Regions from separate parts of the Exiguobacterium sp. s59 genome, predicted to be linked through region 2. Evidence: predicted binding sites of a transcription regulator. Region 2 holds the regulator's gene; each other region holds the start of a gene.
The links. Region 2 encodes Rex, which represses fermentation and respiration genes when NADH is low (regulators of the CRP and FNR family bind a similar motif). Its sites were predicted from a motif close to TTGTGAAATATTTCACAA; they were not measured.
Positions count from the first base shown of each region.

Region 1 (4,675 bases), on a different contig from region 2:
TGAATCGGGTTGAAAAAGAGGAATACTGTCGCTACCGAGCGTAGCAGACCGATGATTAATAACATTCTAAATTCTCCACTCTATAAGGTAATTAGCTATGTATGCCAAGTTTTATTATAAATTGCTATTTATATTGTGACTATTTAATTTTTCATCAATTTCAATATAATTTTGGGATTTATTTTTGTATTTAGGAAACAATAAAAAAGTGCCCGCTCTCTCGAACGGGCACTTTGATCGATTCTTTACTTATACACCTTCGTACGCTGCGTACATAATCTCTTTTAATTCTTCGACGAGCGGCATTTTCGGATTCGCCGTCGTACATTGATCTTCGAAAGCGTCGACTGCCATTTTGTCAATCTTCGCATCGAGTTCTGCTTTCTTGATGCCTTGCGCTTTGAACGATAGTTTGATGTTCAACCGTTGACCGAGCTCGATAATCGCTTGGACGAGTGACTCGACACCTTCAGCTGTCGTGCTTGCTGGAAGTCCGAGGTAACGTGCGATTTCTGCGTAACGCTCGTCTGCGATAAATGACTCATATTTCGGGAACGCCGCAAGTTTTGATGGGCGTGTAGCGTTGTAACGGATGACGTGTGGCATAAGAATTGCATTCGTACGACCGTGTGGTACGTGGAACTCTCCACCGATTTTGTGAGCGATCGAGTGGTTGATACCGAGGAAAGCGTTCGCGAATGCCATTCCAGCCATCGTTGAAGCGTTATGCACTTTCTGACGTGCTTCCGCGTCGCTACCGTTTTCATACGCTTTTGGTAGGTAGTCGAAAATCATCTTGATGGCGCGGAGGCAAAGGCCGTCCGTGTAATCGTTCGCCATGACTGAAACGTATGCTTCGATTGCGTGTGTCATGACGTCCATTCCTGTGTCAGCCGTAATCGATGCTGGTACGGTCATGACGAACTCAGGGTCGACGATTGCAACGTCTGGTGTGATCGCGTAGTCAGCAATCGGATATTTCACGTTACGTTTTTTGTCTGTGATGACGGTGAATGGTGTCACTTCAGATCCTGTACCAGAAGTTGTCGGGATTGCAATGAACATTGATTTGTTACCGAGTGTCGGGAACTTGTAAGTCCGTTTACGAATATCCATGAATTTCTGACGAAGGTTTGAGAATTTCTCTTCTGGACGTTCGTAGAAGAGCCACATCCCTTTCGCAGCATCCATCGGTGAACCTCCACCAAGTGCGATAATCATGTCTGGCTGGAAGTGACGCATCGCTTCGGCACCGTTCATGACCGTCTCAACAGATGGGTCTGGTTCGACTTGGTCAAAGATGCGATACTCGACGCCTGCAGGCAAGTTTTTGATAACTTTGTCAGCGAATCCGAGTTTGACCATCATTTCATCAGTGACGATCATCGCCCGTTTTTTCGATGTGAGTGATTGAAGGTACTGTACTGAGTTTTTCTCGAAATAGATTTTTTCAGGTACTTTGAACCATTGCATATTCACGCGACGTCTCGCCACCTTTTTCACGTTGAGTAGATGTTTCGCCGTCACGTTTTCTGAGACGGAGTTCTTACCGTAAGACCCACAACCGAGCGTGAGTGATGGGGTCATTTCGTTATAAAGGTCACCGATTCCACCATGTGCTGAAGGTGAGTTGACGATGATGCGGCAAGCTTTCATGCGAAGACCGAATTCGAGGATCGCATCGTCATCTGTTGAGTGGATGACCGCTGTATGACCAAGACCACCGATTTCGAGCATTTTTTCAGCGATGGCGAATCCTTCTTCACGCGATTGTACTTTATAAGCACCGAGAACCGGGCTCAATTTCTCATGAGAAAGAAGTTCAGTTGCGCCGACCGTTTCAAGTTCAGCAATCAAGATTTTCGTATCAGCTGGTACTTTGAGTCCTGCTTTTTCAGCGATCCACGCTGCTGGCTTCCCTACGATTTCCGGGTTAACCGCGCATGTGTCCGTGCGGATTACGAGTGTTTCAAGTTTTGCTTTTTCTTCAGGTGAGCAGAAGTAGCAACCAAGTGCCGTCATTTCGGCCTTCACTTCTTCGTATACTTCCTGGTCGACGATGATCGCTTGTTCCGACGCACAAATCATACCGTTGTCGAACGTTTTTGAAAGGATGACGTCAGAGATGGCACGTTTCACTTTCGCAGTCTTGTCGATATAGGCCGGTACGTTACCAGGTCCGACACCGAGTGCTGGTTTACCAGTCGAGTAAGCGGATTTGACCATCGCTGCCCCACCAGTCGCAAGAACCATTGCCACACCAGGGTGGTTCATGAGTGCTTTTGTAGCGTCGAGCGATGGAACTTCAACCCATTGGATCAAGTTTTCAGGAGCACCTGCCGCTACCGCTGCGTCACGAAGGACACGTGCAGCTTCACTTGAGCATTGTTGAGCCGATGGGTGGAAGGCGAAGATAATTGGGTTACGTGTCTTGATGGCGATGATTGCTTTGAACATCGTGGTCGATGTAGGGTTTGTGACCGGTGTGACCCCAGCGACGACACCGACTGGTTCCGCGATGTACGTGATTCCGTTTTGAACATCGTCTTCAAGGACGCCAACCGTTTTTTCTCCACGGAGTGAGTTGTAAATATATTCTGTCGCAAAGATGTTTTTGATCATTTTGTCTTCAAAGACACCGCGACCTGTTTCTGTATGTGCTAATTTCGCAAGTGCGACGTGTTGCTCAAGTCCAGCGAGCGCCATCGCTTGTACGATATGATCGATTTTCTCTTGGTCGAACGTCATCAACGTATCGAGTGCGACGTGTGCACCCGCTACGAGCGTATCCACCATTTGTTCTGCCGTAGTTTCTACTTTTGCTTTCTCTTTGACTGCCATGTTAGGTTCCTCCTCATAATTGAGAGCTTTTAATGAACATATTGACTTGATGGAAGACACAATGTGATGACTGCTTTCAAGAGATTGTGCTTTCCTTCACATTCATAGAATACAATGTTTTTCAGATTTTGTGGGTGACAACATTGTGAACTCTTTCACAATATTTTTTCGCCTTTTGTTGATAGCTCTTGATTTTTATATGCGTCCTCAGTAAAATCGAATGCGTTTTCATGAAAATGTAAGTCACTATCCATGTAAACGCTTACATTAATTGTGTCTGTTGTATCTCTTCTATGCTGTATCAATCGTCACATCAACCCGTTTTTAGGTTCAACTGCACCTAACTCGTGTATAATGAAAGTAGAACCTAACTAGGAAGTGAATCTACTATGCCGAAACAAGATGCAGCGGACCAGTTCGTCAAACTGATCCCTTTAATTCGTCGTAAACTGCTACGTCGATCTGATTTTCCACAAATCCCGAACTTGAACTTCTCTCATTTCCATCTATTGATGTTGATTGAGGACGAGGGGGCTGTCACGAACGGTCGAATTAGCGAGACACTCTCCATCGCACCGCCGAACGTCACCCCGCTCATCACGAAACTATTGAATGAGGGCTATATCACACGCGTACCGGACGAACGGGATCGTCGGGTCATTTGGAATCAGTTGACAGAGAAAGGTGAACGTATTTTACTCGAACGGAGAGACTCGTTCCGCAGACTCTTCGAGGAACGTCTCGCCTTTCTAAATGAAGATGAAACCGATCGACTCATTGACAGTCTGAAGACGCTCACCGAGATTGTTGAGAAGATGGATAAAGGTGACGAGTAAAACTTCTCTCGTCAATTCACGCAACTTCTTATATAATCTGTAATGAATCTACGTACAAATGGAAAGAGAGATGACATGTAATGGGTCGTAAATGGAACAACATTAAAGAGAAGAAGGCGTCGAAGGACGCTAACACGAGTCGCGTCTATGCGAAGTTCGGTCGCGAGATTTATGTGGCCGCCCGTCAAGGGGAACCTGATCCTGAGTTGAACCAGTCATTAAAGTTCGTTGTGGAGCGTGCGAAAACGTATAACGTGCCTCGTGCAATCATCGATCGCGCCATCGATAAGGCAAAAGGTGGCGACGAGGAAAACTTCGATGAACTTCGTTATGAAGGATTCGGACCGAACGGTGCGATGGTCATCGTCGATACGTTGACTAATAACGTGAACCGTACAGCATCTGAAGTCCGTGCCGCATTCGGTAAAAACGGAGGAAACATGGGCGTCAGCGGTTCGGTCGCGTACATGTTTGATGCGACAGCAGTCATCGGTGTGAACCAAATGTCGGCAGATGACGTCCTTGAACTGATGATGGAACACGACCTTGACGTCCGTGACGTCATCGAGGAAGACGAGACGGTCATCGTCTATGCCGAGCCAGAAGCGTTCCATGCTGTTCAGACTGCGTTCAAGGCTGCTGGGGTTGAAGAGTTTGCCGTAGCGGAGTTGACGATGCTTCCACAAAATGAGGTATCGCTCGATGACGAATCGAAAGAACAGTTTGAAAAATTAATCGATGTTCTCGAAGACTTGGAAGATGTGCGCCAAGTCTATCACAACGTCGACATGTAACATGCCAGCGATAACTTTCACGAGTTATCGCTTTTTTCATATTCGATTTGACAAGGGTCACGTCATATGTTAAATTTCAAAAAGTCTTTATCATATTAAAGTGATACCAAGAGAAAGAAAATGTGAAAGGTGTTGGATCAATATGAACGCAGTACTACTTGCTGTTATCGTCTTGTTTGCACTCGCCATCAGTCGTGTGCACAT
Region 1 is NZ_JACSKG010000004.1:39,547-44,221, reverse strand. Features, by position in the region: gene KNO91_RS08375 (zinc-binding metallopeptidase family protein) at 1-65, opposite strand, end outside; gene adhE (bifunctional acetaldehyde-CoA/alcohol dehydrogenase) at 250-2,841, opposite strand; gene KNO91_RS08365 (MarR family winged helix-turn-helix transcriptional regulator) at 3,231-3,677, shown strand; gene KNO91_RS08360 (YebC/PmpR family DNA-binding transcriptional regulator) at 3,758-4,471, shown strand; gene KNO91_RS08355 (Na+/H+ antiporter family protein) at 4,614-4,675, shown strand, end outside.
Region 1: the regulator Rex is predicted to act here: its motif matches at 2,985-3,002, upstream of adhE (bifunctional acetaldehyde-CoA/alcohol dehydrogenase).

Region 2 (4,675 bases):
CCGCTCGTAAACGGTGATGTCGAGATTGTCGTGCTTTGCGAGTAACCCTTTGACAGCTGCTGTTCCTGCGTGTGTACATCCGATGACTGCGATTTTCATATGAGTCGTCTCTCCTTTTATGTTAGACCGTACGTTTCTTTTCACATTGTGATAAATATCACATTTAATTCTTGACCTTAGTGTACTATTTCACAATATAGGATTCAATGACTATGCTCACTATTTCACGTAAAAGTGTCTAAAATTTGAACAGTATGAACTTCCAATTGAACTATAGTGTAGTGCACATAAAAAAGCATCGTCCCATTTACGGAACGATGCTTATTTCTCATTCATCTGTTTCATTAAATCCATCTGTTCTTGCACCATCGCTTCTTTCTCCCGACGCAGTACTCCTTTGTAGGCGACGCGTGAAATCGATAAACTGATTTCATATAGGAAGAAGAGTGGCAATGATACCATGAGGTGCGATGTCAAATCCGGCGGTGTGATGAATGCCGCGACTACGAATAGCGCGAAGTACGCATACTTACGAATCTTCGATAAGAAGTACGGTGTCACGACACCAATCCGGGTCAAGAACATCGTCACAACCGGCAATTGGAACAATAGACCGAACGGGATCGTCAGTTGCAACAAGAACGTGAAGTAATTGTTCGCACCGATGATTTGTTCGAGTCCGAGGTCTTGCCCGAGGTCCGTCGAGATGTCGAGGACGAGCGGGAACAACCAGTAGTAGGCGAACGCAAGACCGATCAAGAACAATCCGAAGATGATCGGGATATAGGCAAGGGTGCCTTTCCGTTCATTCGGATGCAGACCGGGTGCGACAAACGCCCACACTTGATACAGTAGGAATGGGCTCGCCGCAATCAGGCCGATGATGAGCGCCAAGTTCAAGTAAATCATGAGCGGGTCCGCGACCCCAAAGGCGTTCAGTTCGAGCCCGCGTTCGACGAGATCTTCTTGCAAGTACGCGAGCACATATTTGACACTCGGCAAAGCCATCAAAAAGAAGGCAAAGACGACAAATGCAGATAGCATCAGTCGTCTTCGCAGCTCTGTCAAGTGATCGGTAAGTTCCCGCTCTTGATCAGGTTGATGATTCATGGCTTACTGCTCTTTCTTTTCGATAGCTTTCTTGTCGTTCTCGTCGTGCTCGTTCATCATGCCGTTCGTTGCATTTTTGAACTCACGAAGCGTCTGTCCGGCCGCGCGACCAAACTCCGGTAATTTCTTCGGTCCGAAGATGATGAGCGCGATGATGGCGATGATGAATAGACTCGCCCCACCCGGAATTCCGACGACGAGTGATGATGCTAGTAATTCCATTATTGATGGACCCCCTCAGCGGTTGGATAGTGTTGCATAAAGTAAATGAGTGACTGCAGCTCAATCGACAAATCGATGTGATGAACGCGAACCGTGTCCGGTACGGTAAGTCGTGCCGGTGTGAAGTTCAAGATGCCCTTGATGCCGAAACGCACCAAGTCGTCTGCGACGGACTGCGCATAGGCAGAAGGTACCGTCAAAATCGCGACGTCAATCTTGTTTTGCTCCATAATCTGTTCCATCTCATCGACGTGATGAATTGGGACGCCTGACATCGTCGTGCCGACTTTTGTCTCGTCTGCGTCGAACCCGACGACGATATGTGTGTTATTGTTTTTAAGGAAGTTATAGTTGACGAATGCCGTCCCAAGGTGACCGACCCCGACCAAGGCGACATTCGTAATCTCGTCCTGATTCAGTGTCTTTCGGAAAAAGTCTAACAGATACTGCACGTTATAGCCATATCCCTTTTTACCGAGCGCACCGAAGTACGAGAAATCACGGCGAATCGTAGCCGAATCGACCTTGACCGCCTCACTCAGTTCTGCTGAAGAGACACGTTGTTTCCCTGACGCATGCAGGCTTTGAATAAATCGATAGTATAGTGGCAACCGTTTGGCTGTCGCTTGTGGAATCTTTGGTTCGTTTTGACTCAACGGAAAGAGCCTCCTTTTTACGACACGTTACAAACGAATCTGAATTTCATACACCTTGATTGTAAACGAATTCACATGACCACTCAACGAATATACCTAAAATCGCTGAAAAATACAGTATACTAAATAGAGAGAAAGGGGTTTTTTCACTTGATCCTACTGCAAGTCAATAACTTATCCAAATCCTTCGGCGTTGAGCCGATTTTAGAAAACGTAAAACTCGAAATCCAAGAAGGCGAACGCGTCGCCCTCGTCGGTCGTAACGGGGCCGGTAAGTCGACGCTTTTGAAGGTCATCGCTGGTGAATATAACTATGACTCTGGGGACATCATGAAGCCGAAAGACGTCACGATCGGCTATCTCGCCCAAGACTCAGGGCTAGAATCCGATGAGACCATTTGGAACGAGATGCTCACCGTCTTCACGGGCTTAATCGAGCAAGAAAAGACGCTCCGTCGCATGGAAGCAGATATGGGCTCGGAACGGATTTTAAATGACGCTGCGGCGTACGAACGTCTCCTCTCTTCTTATGATGAAGAGCAGCATACGTTCAAAGAACGTGGCGGATATCAATATGAAGCAACGATCCGCTCGGTCCTCCATGGAATGCGTTTCTATCCGGACGATTTCGAACGTCGCATCGACACACTCTCCGGTGGACAACGGACACGCCTCGCCTTGGCGAAGATGCTCCTTCAAAGTCCCGACCTACTCATCTTGGACGAGCCGACGAACCATTTGGACATCGAGACGCTCGCCTGGCTTGAGAAGTACTTGAGCGGCTATAAAGGCGCCGTCCTCATCGTCTCCCACGACCGGTACTTCCTCGACCGTGTCGTCTCGGTCGTCTATGAGCTGTCGCGTCACCGCAGCCGCCGTTTCGTCGGGAACTATACGAAGTATCTCGAGCAGAAGGCCGCCCTCTACGAACAAGAAAAGAAGCAGTTTGAGTCGCAGCAAGAAGAGATTGCCAAGATGCAGGACTTCATTCAGCGAAACATCGCTCGGGCGACAACGACGAAACGTGCGCAAAGCGTGCGGAAGCGTCTCGAGAAAGTCGACCGCCTCGATGCTCCAGATGGTGACGAGCGCAGTGCCGTCCTTTCCTTCTCCATCAAACGCCAAAGCGGAAACGATGTATTGAGCGCGAGTGACCTCGCCATCGGATATGAGGACGCAATCGCCCAACATCTTCGCTTCCAGCTACAACGCGGTGAATCGGTCGCCCTCGTCGGTCCGAACGGGGTCGGTAAGTCGACATTACTTAAAGTGTTGACGAAACAGCAAGCCGCCCTCACTGGCGAGATTCGCTACGGGACCGGCGTCGAGATCGGCTACTACGATCAGGAACAGCAAAACTTGTCCGACGCGAACCGTGTCATCGACGAGATTTGGAATGACTGGCCACTCATGCGCGAACAGGAAGTCCGGAGTCTTCTCGGACAATTCCTCTTCAGCGGCGATGATGTCATGAAGCGCGTCCACGAACTCTCTGGTGGCGAACGGGCACGTCTCACGTTGGCCAAATTAAAGCTCGAGCAGCCGAACCTGCTCATCTTAGATGAGCCGACGAATCACTTGGACCTCGACTCGAAGATGATTTTAGAGAACGCGCTCCTCGACTACCCAGGTACGATCCTCTTTGTCTCACACGACCGATACTTCATTGACCGACTCGCGACACGTGTGTTAGAAATCACGCCGAACGGCATCGACGAGTATCTCGGGGACTACTCGTATTACGTCGAGAAGAAAGAAGAACTCGAAGAACTCGCGCGTCTCGCTCGTGAAGAGACGAAGCAGGTCGTCGTGAAGAAACAGCGTGCCGACAAAGAGCAGCAACGGGAAGAGCGTCGGATCAAACAGCGCATCGAAGAGATCGAACTTGCGATTGAGCAACATGAGAACCGCCTTGATGAAATTGAACAATTGCTCTGTGAACCGGATGTTTTCAACGACTTCGCCCGCGCCCAGGAGTTGTCGACCGAATCAGACGCAGCGAAAGAATCGATCACAGCTCTCTATGCGGAATGGGAGGAACTCCATACATGATGCGTACCCGTGCCATGCGAATCGAGTTCATCCAAGCGTTCCTCACGGGACTGGCCTACATTGTGCCGACCGGAACCGAGTTCGTGTCTGAACTCATCCGAGGCGAATCGACGATCGTCCCGTCTATTCTCTTTTACTTTTTACCGGTCGTGATTGGCTTCATCATTCAGACGTGGCCAGGGATTCTACTCAGTCTTTTCAGTGGCCTTCTCATGAGCACGCTCTTCATCCGTATCGTCGTCTGGCCGGTCGATGTGACCGTTCATACGTTCTATGCGCCCGGCTCGGTGTGGGCTCACTTCTATGAAGAGACGCTCTTCATGTGGATTCTCGCCCTCCTTGTGTTTATCGTGAGCCGCATCAATACATGGCATCGCGAGAACTATCGACAGCCGAAAGCTTGAACCGTCCGTCCTCTTTTTTGCGAGAGGACGGCTTTTTGATTTATGTATAAATTTATTTATAGATTAGGCGTTTTTTCTTAATTTGTTTTTCGTTAGAGTGCGCGTTATTCTAGTCACGTACCGAAACAACGGATTATTTCTTAGGAGGAATGACAGATGAGTAAACATGTATTAATGGTCGTGACGAACGCAAAAGAAATGAAGGACGGTCACACGACTGGACTTTGGTTA
Region 2 is NZ_JACSKG010000008.1:41,119-45,793, forward strand. Features, by position in the region: gene KNO91_RS14135 (FAD-dependent oxidoreductase) at 1-99, opposite strand, end outside; gene tatC (twin-arginine translocase subunit TatC) at 322-1,110, opposite strand; gene tatA (twin-arginine translocase TatA/TatE family subunit) at 1,114-1,332, opposite strand; gene KNO91_RS14150 (redox-sensing transcriptional repressor Rex) at 1,332-1,988, opposite strand; gene KNO91_RS14155 (ABC-F family ATP-binding cassette domain-containing protein) at 2,139-4,040, shown strand; gene KNO91_RS14160 (hypothetical protein) at 4,037-4,444, shown strand; gene KNO91_RS14165 (type 1 glutamine amidotransferase domain-containing protein) at 4,601-4,675, shown strand, end outside.

Region 3 (4,675 bases), on a different contig from region 2:
ACGTGGCGAATCCACATTTTCGTTCCGCGCTCGGAAAGGTGTTCAGCAAGCGCGAGCGTGTTGGCATTGCTACGTCCCGTCAATTTTTTACACATGTCATCGTCGATATGTTTGATATCGAGTAAGACGAGATCAGTGTGATCTAAAATGGCATCTAAATTAGGAGGACGGAGTGCACCGGACGTATCAAGCGTCGTGTGAAGCCCGTGCTTTTTCGCTTCGCGTAATAGCGCCTCTAGAAATTCTGGCTGGGCAAGTGGGTCACCACCTGAAATGGTGATGCCGCCATTGGATGCTTCCATGAACGGACGGTAGCTGAGGGCCTCTTGAATAACGTCTTCAGCCGAACGGTGATTATTCTTTTTGAAATCCCACGTGTCCGCGTTATGGCAATAGAGGCAACGTAATGCACAACCTTGTAAAAAGACGATGAAGCGAATACCAGGGCCGTCAACTGTTCCGAATGATTCGACCGAATGTACATATCCCATTGTCATCGAAATGACCTCCTAACGAATGAGCGGCCCTCCGTGGAAGGCCGCTAAGCCTTTACTTACAACGAACCGTGGAACGTACGGTTGATGACGTCGATCTGTTGCTCACGTGTCAACTTGATGAAGTTGACCGCATATCCTGATACGCGGATTGTGAGTTGTGGATACTCTTCTGGATGTTCCATTGCATCTAGAAGCGTCTCGCGGTTAAAGACGTTGACGTTCAAGTGATGTCCTTTGTGTTCTCCGCTCATATACCCATCGAGAAGTGCCGCCAAGTTAAGTTCGCGTGCGATTTCTTCTTTTCCGAGTGCTTTCGGTACGATTGAGAACGTGTATGAGATTCCATCTTGCGCGTGTTCAAATGGAAGTTTCGCAACAGATGAGAGCGATGCAGCCGCACCTTTCGTATCCCGTCCATGCATCGGGTTTGCACCTGGAGCGAATGGTTCACCGGCACGGCGACCGTCTGGCGTGTTCCCTGTTTTCTTCCCGTAAACGACGTTTGATGTGATCGTGAGGACCGATTGCGTATGAAGCGCGTCACGGTATGTTTTATGCTTCCGTACTTTTTCCATAAACGATTCGACGAGTTCGACGGCGATTGCGTCGACACGATCATCATTGTTTCCGAATTTCGGGAAGTCGCCTTCCGTTTCGAAGTCGACAATGATGCCTTCTTCGTTTCGGATCGGTTTGACGTTTGCGTATTTGATTGCTGAGAGACTATCAGCCGTTACCGAGAGACCCGCAATCCCACAAGCCATCGTCCGCAAGATTTCTGGATCGTGAAGCGCCATTTCGATTCGTTCGTACGCATATTTGTCATGCATGAAGTGAATGACGTTGAGTGTGTTGACGTATAGCTCTGCCAACCAGTCGAGTGTACGGTCAAAGTCGGCATATACTTTTTCGTACGTGAGCACATCCTCTGTGTTCATTTCCCAAGACGGAGCGATTTGAGCGCCACTCTTCTCATCTCGTCCACCGTTCATGCTATAAAGAAGGGCTTTTGCCATGTTGGCGCGCGCACCGAAGAACTGCATCTGTTTCCCGATCTTCATCGGTGACACACAACATGCGATCCCGTAGTCGTCACCGAATTGCGGCATCATCAAGTCATCGTTCTCATATTGAATCGCTGAAGTTTCAATCGACATTTTCGCACAGTATTGTTTGAAGCCTTCTGGAAGCTTCGTCGACCAGAGAACCGTCAAGTTCGGCTCTGGAGCAGGACCGAGGTTCGTGAGTGAATGCAAGAATCGGAACGAGCTCTTCGTGACGTTCGAGCGACCATCTTCACTCATCCCACCGATTGACTCCGTTACCCAAGTCGGGTCACCTGAGAACAATTCGTTATAGTCCGGTGTCCGTAAGAATTTGACGATTCGAAGCTTCATAATGAAGTGATCGACGATTTCCTGAACGTCTGACTCTGTTAAACGACCAGCTTCAAGGTCACGTTCAGCGTACACATCAAGGAATGTTGAGACGCGTCCAAGTGACATCGCAGCACCGTTTTGTTCTTTAATCGCAGCAAGGTATGCCAAGTACACCCATTGATACGCTTCTTGCGTGTTTTCCGCAGGACGACCGAGGTCAAATCCATAAGCGTCCCCGAGTTGTTTAAGTTCTTGGAGGGCACGAAGTTGTTCATTCAGTTCTTCGCGATCGCGAATATCCGACTCGGATAAGAACCCACCGCGTTTCGCCAAATCTTTTTTGCGTTCTGCCATCAAGAAGTCAATTCCGTAGAGGGCGACGCGACGATAGTCACCGATGATGCGTCCACGACCGTAAGCATCGGGAAGACCTGTGATGATTCCTGATTTACGAGCTGCCCGCATTTCCGGCGTATAGGCATCAAAGACACCTTGGTTATGTGTTTTACGAATCTCTGAGTAAATTTTTGTAATTTCTTCATCTGGTTCGAAACCATATGATTCGAGTGCTGCATCGACCATGCGAATACCGCCATTCGGGTGAATCGAACGTTTGAACGGCTCATCCGTCTGAACGCCAACGACTTTTTCTAACTCTTTGTTTAAGTAACCTGGTCCATGCGACACGATTGTCGACGGTGTGTGTTGATCGACGTCCCAAACGCCGCCGCGCTCACGCTCTTCTTTTGTCAGTTCCATCACACGGTTCCAAAGAACGTTTGTCGCTTCTGTCGGACCTGCCAAGAACGTATCGTTCCCTGTGTATTCATGACGGTTCAAACGGATAAACTCACTGACATTTACTTCATTCGTCCACTGACCAGGCACAAAACCTGACCATGCGGATTTGATTTCAGTTGCCATGTTGATTCACTCCTCATTCTCGAAAGTAACTGCGTGTTATCTATACTGTGAGTGTACGTGAAAACGTGAACAATATGTTTTACATTCTTGTGAAACTTGTAACAATCTTATGAACGTGATGAAACAGCCGTTTTTGAAAGCGTTTTACAAACTGTTACATCTACTAGTTTATCTATTTTGAAACAGCTGATTCCCATTTGAATAGGGTTAAACGATCATCTGTACTAATTTGATTGTTCTGTGACGAACTATACAGTTTTTAGGGTGATAAATCTCACATCATTCGGTTAGAACTTGAATTTTTGTGTCGTATCAGACACAATGAAGGCAGAACATTGCATAAGAGGAAGGGGTTCTACTCATGACGTATGAACCATTAACAACAAGCCACGCCTTTCAAGTCGGCGATCGCATCTCACTGAAAGTTGACGAAGCTGGTGAAAAGCGTGACGGATTTATCACAGAATTTGAAGACGGAGGGTTTTGGATTCGCTTTGACGATGACATCGAGAATGAAGATTTTATCGATTACCGCGACCAGTTACTTGCCGTACTTTTGTCGCGTCCAATCCATGTCATCACGGTACATCCGGAACTGAAACCGTTCGAGCAAATGACGTCCGAGTTACAGTATCGCGTCTACCAAGGATTCACGATTGAGAAAGTTGAATTGACAGCAGAAGGTGCAGACGCCCACATCAAACTCATCGAAGACGGTCAGACGTTCACACAGACGTTACGTTCTTCAATGGAAGATGGTCAGGAGCATGTTCGCTATATTTGACGAGGGAGCGCTTTCGCTTCCTTTGTTTTTGCCTAAAGATAAGGAGACCTATTATGAATTTTACAAAACCTTTTATTAACGAAACGTGGGAACGGATGGGCTTTAACGAGCCGATGCCGGTCCAAAAAGAAGCGTTCCCCCTACTATTAGATGGAAAAGATGTGACAATCGAAGCACCGACCGGGACGGGTAAAACGCTCGCCTACCTGCTTCCAGCGATTGAAAAGATTGACCCATCGAACGAACGGATCCAAGTCGTCATCGTCGCCCCGACTCGTGAACTTGTCATGCAGATTCAACAAGTCGCACAGCGCTTCACTGAAAAAGGTGATGTCCGTATCGGTTCATTCATCGGTGGCGTCGAATTGAAACGCCAAATCGACCGAATCAAGAAAAAGCCTCATTTGATTGTCGGGACACCGGGACGTCTCGTTGAATTGATCGACAAGAAAAAACTGAAACTCCATGAGACGCATACCGTCATTTTAGACGAAGCCGATCAAATCATCGACAGCGGTTTGACAGAGGCAGCGGAACGTATCATCAAGCATACTTCGCACGAACGTCAGCTTGCGCTCGTCTCGGCAACACTCACCGATTCACTTAAAGAATGGTCGGCACCATTCATGGACGAACCAGCACACATCAAAATCGAGCGTGCTGTCAGCGATCAAGTGACATACGGCTATATGTTGACGACGCGTCGGTACAAACCAGAACTCTTACGCCGTCTTTCGCACGTCGATGGCGTGAAAGCACTCGCGTTCATCAATAACCGCTCGTTCTTACCACCACTTCGTGGAGAGCTTCAGAAGTTGAAAGTGAACTATCGCATGCTTGACAGCTTGAAAGGAAAACGCGAACGCGTCGAGACACTCCGTGAATTCCGTAAAGGCGAATACCCGCTCCTCATCACGACAGGTCTCGCGGCGCGCGGTCTCGATATCGAAGATGTGACACATGTCGTCCATTTCGACTTACCAGAATCCATCGATGACTTCATCCACCGTTCAGGCCGTACGGCTCGCGGTAATGCAGGCGGAACGGTCCTCTCCCTCGTGACGACAGACGATTTGCCACACTTGAAATCA
Region 3 is NZ_JACSKG010000006.1:77,697-82,371, forward strand. Features, by position in the region: gene pflA (pyruvate formate-lyase-activating protein) at 1-497, opposite strand, end outside; gene pflB (formate C-acetyltransferase) at 554-2,800, opposite strand; gene KNO91_RS12535 (hypothetical protein) at 3,162-3,584, shown strand; gene KNO91_RS12540 (DEAD/DEAH box helicase) at 3,638-4,675, shown strand, end outside.
Region 3: the regulator Rex is predicted to act here: its motif matches at 2,888-2,905, upstream of pflB (formate C-acetyltransferase).

Region 4 (4,675 bases), on a different contig from region 2:
ATCTCGCTCAGTCGCTCTATAAAGTGACGGTCGCTGCGACACCTGCCAACATCCCTGAACGCATCGAACTTGACGTGTCAGACCTCGAAATCGGTGACTCGGTGACGGTAGCAGATCTTCCAGAAGATAAATCGTACACGATTGTCTCGGAACCAGATATGCACATCGCCTCTGTGAATGAGCCGGTTGCTGAAGAAGAGGAAGAAGCGACTGAATCAGAGGAAGGTTCAACTGAAGAAGCTTCTGAAGAATCTTCTGAAGAAACAGAAGAATCGACTGAAGATAAAGAATAAGAGTTGCATACGTGTCTGTAACAGTGACACGACTCAATTGAGAGGAGCATTGTCCCGAGATGGGGCGATGCTCCTTTGTTTGATTGTCCAAATAAATCTGAACTTTATACTTTTAGGTCAAACGGATAAATCATAATCACTTGAACCAAAATATTACAAATTAACATTACTTCAATGTGATGATAGGTATAAATGCGGTAATACATATAAAAGTTTATTTCTTGAGAGGATGTATGATGAAGTTTTATAAAATTGATAGACAAACTGATAAACGAATTACAAAATTTAATTTGGAATTTGTGATATCACAGGTCATACAAACTGAAAAAGGGTCTAATATAGGATGTATACATTTAAAACCAGGTAGTGTCATCGGTTATCATCAAACAGTTGTACCCCAACTTACTTCTTCTCGTCATGGTGCCGAGGGTTACATTAGAGGCGAAAAAGATGAACATTTTAAGGTTCGGGCAGGAGACACAATTTTTTGGACGAAAGAGGAATGGCATGAAACGAAAGCAGGTGGAGGATTAACGGATATCGAAATTGAAGAATTAGATCCCTCAATCGATATGACTGAGATATAATTTTTATGAAACTTAGACGATTTGAGGTAAGAGTGGGGGAGAAGACTGTATATGTCACATCTATATATCGATTTAAGTAACGTTACTTCCACCAAAGAACTACATCAGTTATTAAAAGAAAGTCTTCATCTTCCTGATCATTACGGAAAAAATTGGGATGCATTTTGGGATGTGATTACTGATGTGGATTTTATAACTTTTCCTGAACGTATCACGTTTATCGGGTATTCTTTGCTTGAAACGAAGTTAAGTGAAGATGCTAAGTACTTAAAAATGTGCTTAGAAGAGTATGATGAAGAACATTATGTTTCACATTGTCATTTTGTTTTCTTGTAATCTAATTTGCTTACTAATATATAAAACTAGTCTATAAGAGAGTAACCATTTTACAATCACTAATTTTTCAATATAACTTTTATAGTCCCCGACCATCATAAGAATAATTAGAAAAACAGCTGATTTAAATTACAAGGTCTTTAAACTGAAAAATCAAAGGTGATCACTATGCAGGAGCTTACAATTATTGAAAGGAAGCGTCTATTAGAGCATCTTGAAGATAATTTAGATAATTATTTCATTATAGGTGAAATTAAAAAGGTTTATGAGATCACTAGTTATGATGATTTAACTATTAACGATAACCAAAAAGCTTTAATTGATTTTTTGGTTTACCAAAATGTATATCCAATAGTCATGACATTTATATTATCTAAAAATATAAGTCAGGATAATGAGATGGTTGAAAAAATGGATTCAAGGAAAATTAAATATTCTATGAACTATTGCTCTGAGGATAAGAATTCTTTTTATTACTGCAATGCAAAAATAGAAAACGAAAAAGATCTAAGGTTTTTGATTAACGAAACGTACTGGATGCCTGCTCAAAATGGGTTTTATAACATTATCTTTAAAGATAAATTGAATTTCACTTTAAAAAAATATGGTAAGTGGCTGTTCTCTAGAACTCAAGTTGTACCTTCAATTGATATGAGTATACCAACTTCTTTTATTAAAATAGATGGAGATGGACTTGGGTTTATTTTATTTTCTAATGAAAAAAAATATGAATCTATTGAAGAATTGACAAAGAATTTACCTCAAAAATTTTACATTGATTATTTAAACGAAAATGAATTATGAGTGCTTCAATTTGATCATGTTTTAACGCATAGTCCTGTTACGACTGAGATTCATTTCACAAAAATTAGAATCGGAAAGGAATATCACTGATAAAATTTTTACTATGTCTTAATCGCAATCGTCGACCAAGAGACAGTTAATTAACATTTAATTGAACAATCATGGAATACAGTGATTGCAGAAGAGCATTACAAGGCAATTCATAAACTTGAGTGAGGTGTATAATATGTCATTGAAATCGATACAATCGCTTTTACCTGTTAAAGAAAAGGAAATCCTGTTGGATCAGGTCGAAGGGTTGAATAGATATCTTTGTATTCTACCGAACGATGAGTTAGAAAGTCAGTTTGGAGATTTAGAAGATTTTAAAAACCAGAGCTTTGCAGTTGTGGGCTATGAAGATATGCTAGGAGATTTTGTAGGGGTGGACTTAATGAGTGGGCAACTTTTGATTGTTAATCATGAAACGTTTCATGTAGAGGAAAGATTGAATGTAACATTTGATGAACTCATGAAGAAGGATTAATCACTTATTCGAACTATTGGTTTCTAAAGATTTGTCTTGTTATTCTCTCGAAAATCGAGAGAATTTTTGTTTGTCACAAATCCGCCATATGTAAACGATTACGATGTGAACACTCTGTCAATTCCTTCTAGAGGTGATTGCCAACAGAGACTGTACAGTTTATATTGTTAATGATTTCACATATTAGAACTGATACTTTCCTATTTAATTATTCAGAAAGAAGGGTTTGTGACATGGCATCAATGGAAATCCATGCACTCGAATCATTACGGAAAAAAGCACAGGCTTCCTCGCAAATGATTCATTATCGTCCAATGGAATACTTTTTACGGGCAATGTTAGCCGGAATCTTTATCGGCTTTGCTTCGATTTTCACGTTAAAAGTCGTCAACGGCATGTATTTAGCGGAATCACCGTTTACGACACTCATCGGGGGCTTCTCTTTCGGGATTGCGCTCGTCATGATCATTTATGGGGGAGCGGAGTTGTTCACGGGGAATACGATGTATTTCACGACGTCGACGCTTCGCGGTTATACGACGCTCAGTGATACGATGCTCGTCTGGTTGCTCTGTTTTGTCGGGAACGCACTCGGGGGAATCCTATTCGCCTTACTACTCGCACCGACTGGTGTCATCCAAGAACTTGGCATGAACAACTGGTTGTTCTCAGTCGTCGAGGGCAAAATGCATCACACGACGGTTGAAATTTTCTTCCGTGCCATCTTCTGTAACTGGATGGTCTGTCTCGCTATTTTCTTACCGAAACAAATGAAAAATGAATTCGCTCAAATCTTCTCGATGATTTTCCTTGTCGCGGTCTTCTTCGCTTCAGGATTTGACCACGTCATCGCCAACTTCGTCTTGTTCGCCTTGACGCTTGTCGTCCCACACCCTGAGACGATCAGCATGGCAGGTGCAATCCACAACTTGATTCCTGCGACGTTCGGTAACATTATCGGCGGTGCGCTCTTTATGGGAGCCATCTACACATGGCTCAACTCGAAAGGTCTTCGTGAGGCACAAGAATTAGAGGAAGAAGTCGAATTAAAAGTCGTGAAAGCTGCTAAATAAATGATGTTTGTCACATATAACGTAGAGCCTTGTCCCATCGAAGACGAGGCTCTTTTTTGTCGTATGCGCACATGTAAACTGTCACAATATTGACTCGTGACCTTCCAAAAAAAAACGTGTCATAATCTATATATAGGATTTTAAAAACAATTTAAACTGTTTTTAATCCATATATAGTGAGGTGAGGGGTATTGAAATTACTACGGTTGTATGAGGACGTATGCGTCTTACCAGACCAAGACTTAGTACAAGAGAATGCGAACGTTGACGGGAAGTCCCCGCTCGGGAAATTAGCACGACTCTCTTCAGAAGTATCGAAAGAATTGTCGCAGACATATTTGATGTCGGAACAGTCAAAGCAAGCCGTCACTGATAACTTTTTATACGTGCACGACGCGGACTATTACATCACAGGATCGACGACATGTTGTCAAATTCCACTCGGTCAATTGTTGAAAGACGGTTTCCATACAGGACATGGGACGATTCGGTCCCCGAAAGACATTCGCTCCGCCATGGCGCTCGCATCCATCATCCTACAAGCGAATCAAAATATGCAACATGGGGGGCAGGCTTTTCCGATGTTTGACGTCGACTTAGCACCGTATGTCGAGAAGACATATAAGCGTCAACTTAGCCGACTCCAATCGTTACCTGTTGACTGGGACGAGGCGCAATTGGAGACACTCGCAGAAGAAGAGACGATTTCGGCGACGTATCAGGCGTGTGAGGCGTTCATTCACAATGCGAACTCGATGCACTCACGAGGTGGCGGGCAAGTACCTTTCGTTTCAATCAATTATGGGACGGACACATCAAAGTGGGGACGTATCCTCATTCGGGAGTTACTCCGTGCCACAGAACGTGGGTTAGGGAACGGAGAGACACCGATTTTTCCGATTCAAATCTTTAAAGTGAAGGAAGGTATCAACTTCAACGATGGTGACCCGAATGTCGATCTCTTCCGTGAGGCGTGCCGCGTCACAGGCAAACGTCTCTTCCCGAACTTCTCTTTTATCGATGCCCCGTTCAATGCCACGTATTATGACGGGACAC
Region 4 is NZ_JACSKG010000001.1:621,995-626,669, forward strand. Features, by position in the region: gene KNO91_RS03235 (50S ribosomal protein L25/general stress protein Ctc) at 1-293, shown strand, start outside; gene KNO91_RS03240 (cupin) at 530-880, shown strand; gene KNO91_RS03245 (barstar family protein) at 932-1,216, shown strand; gene KNO91_RS03250 (hypothetical protein) at 1,376-2,020, shown strand; gene KNO91_RS03255 (hypothetical protein) at 2,247-2,546, shown strand; gene KNO91_RS03260 (formate/nitrite transporter family protein) at 2,789-3,619, shown strand; gene KNO91_RS03265 (anaerobic ribonucleoside triphosphate reductase) at 3,811-4,675, shown strand, end outside.
Region 4: the regulator Rex is predicted to act here: its motif matches at 2,711-2,728, upstream of KNO91_RS03260 (formate/nitrite transporter family protein).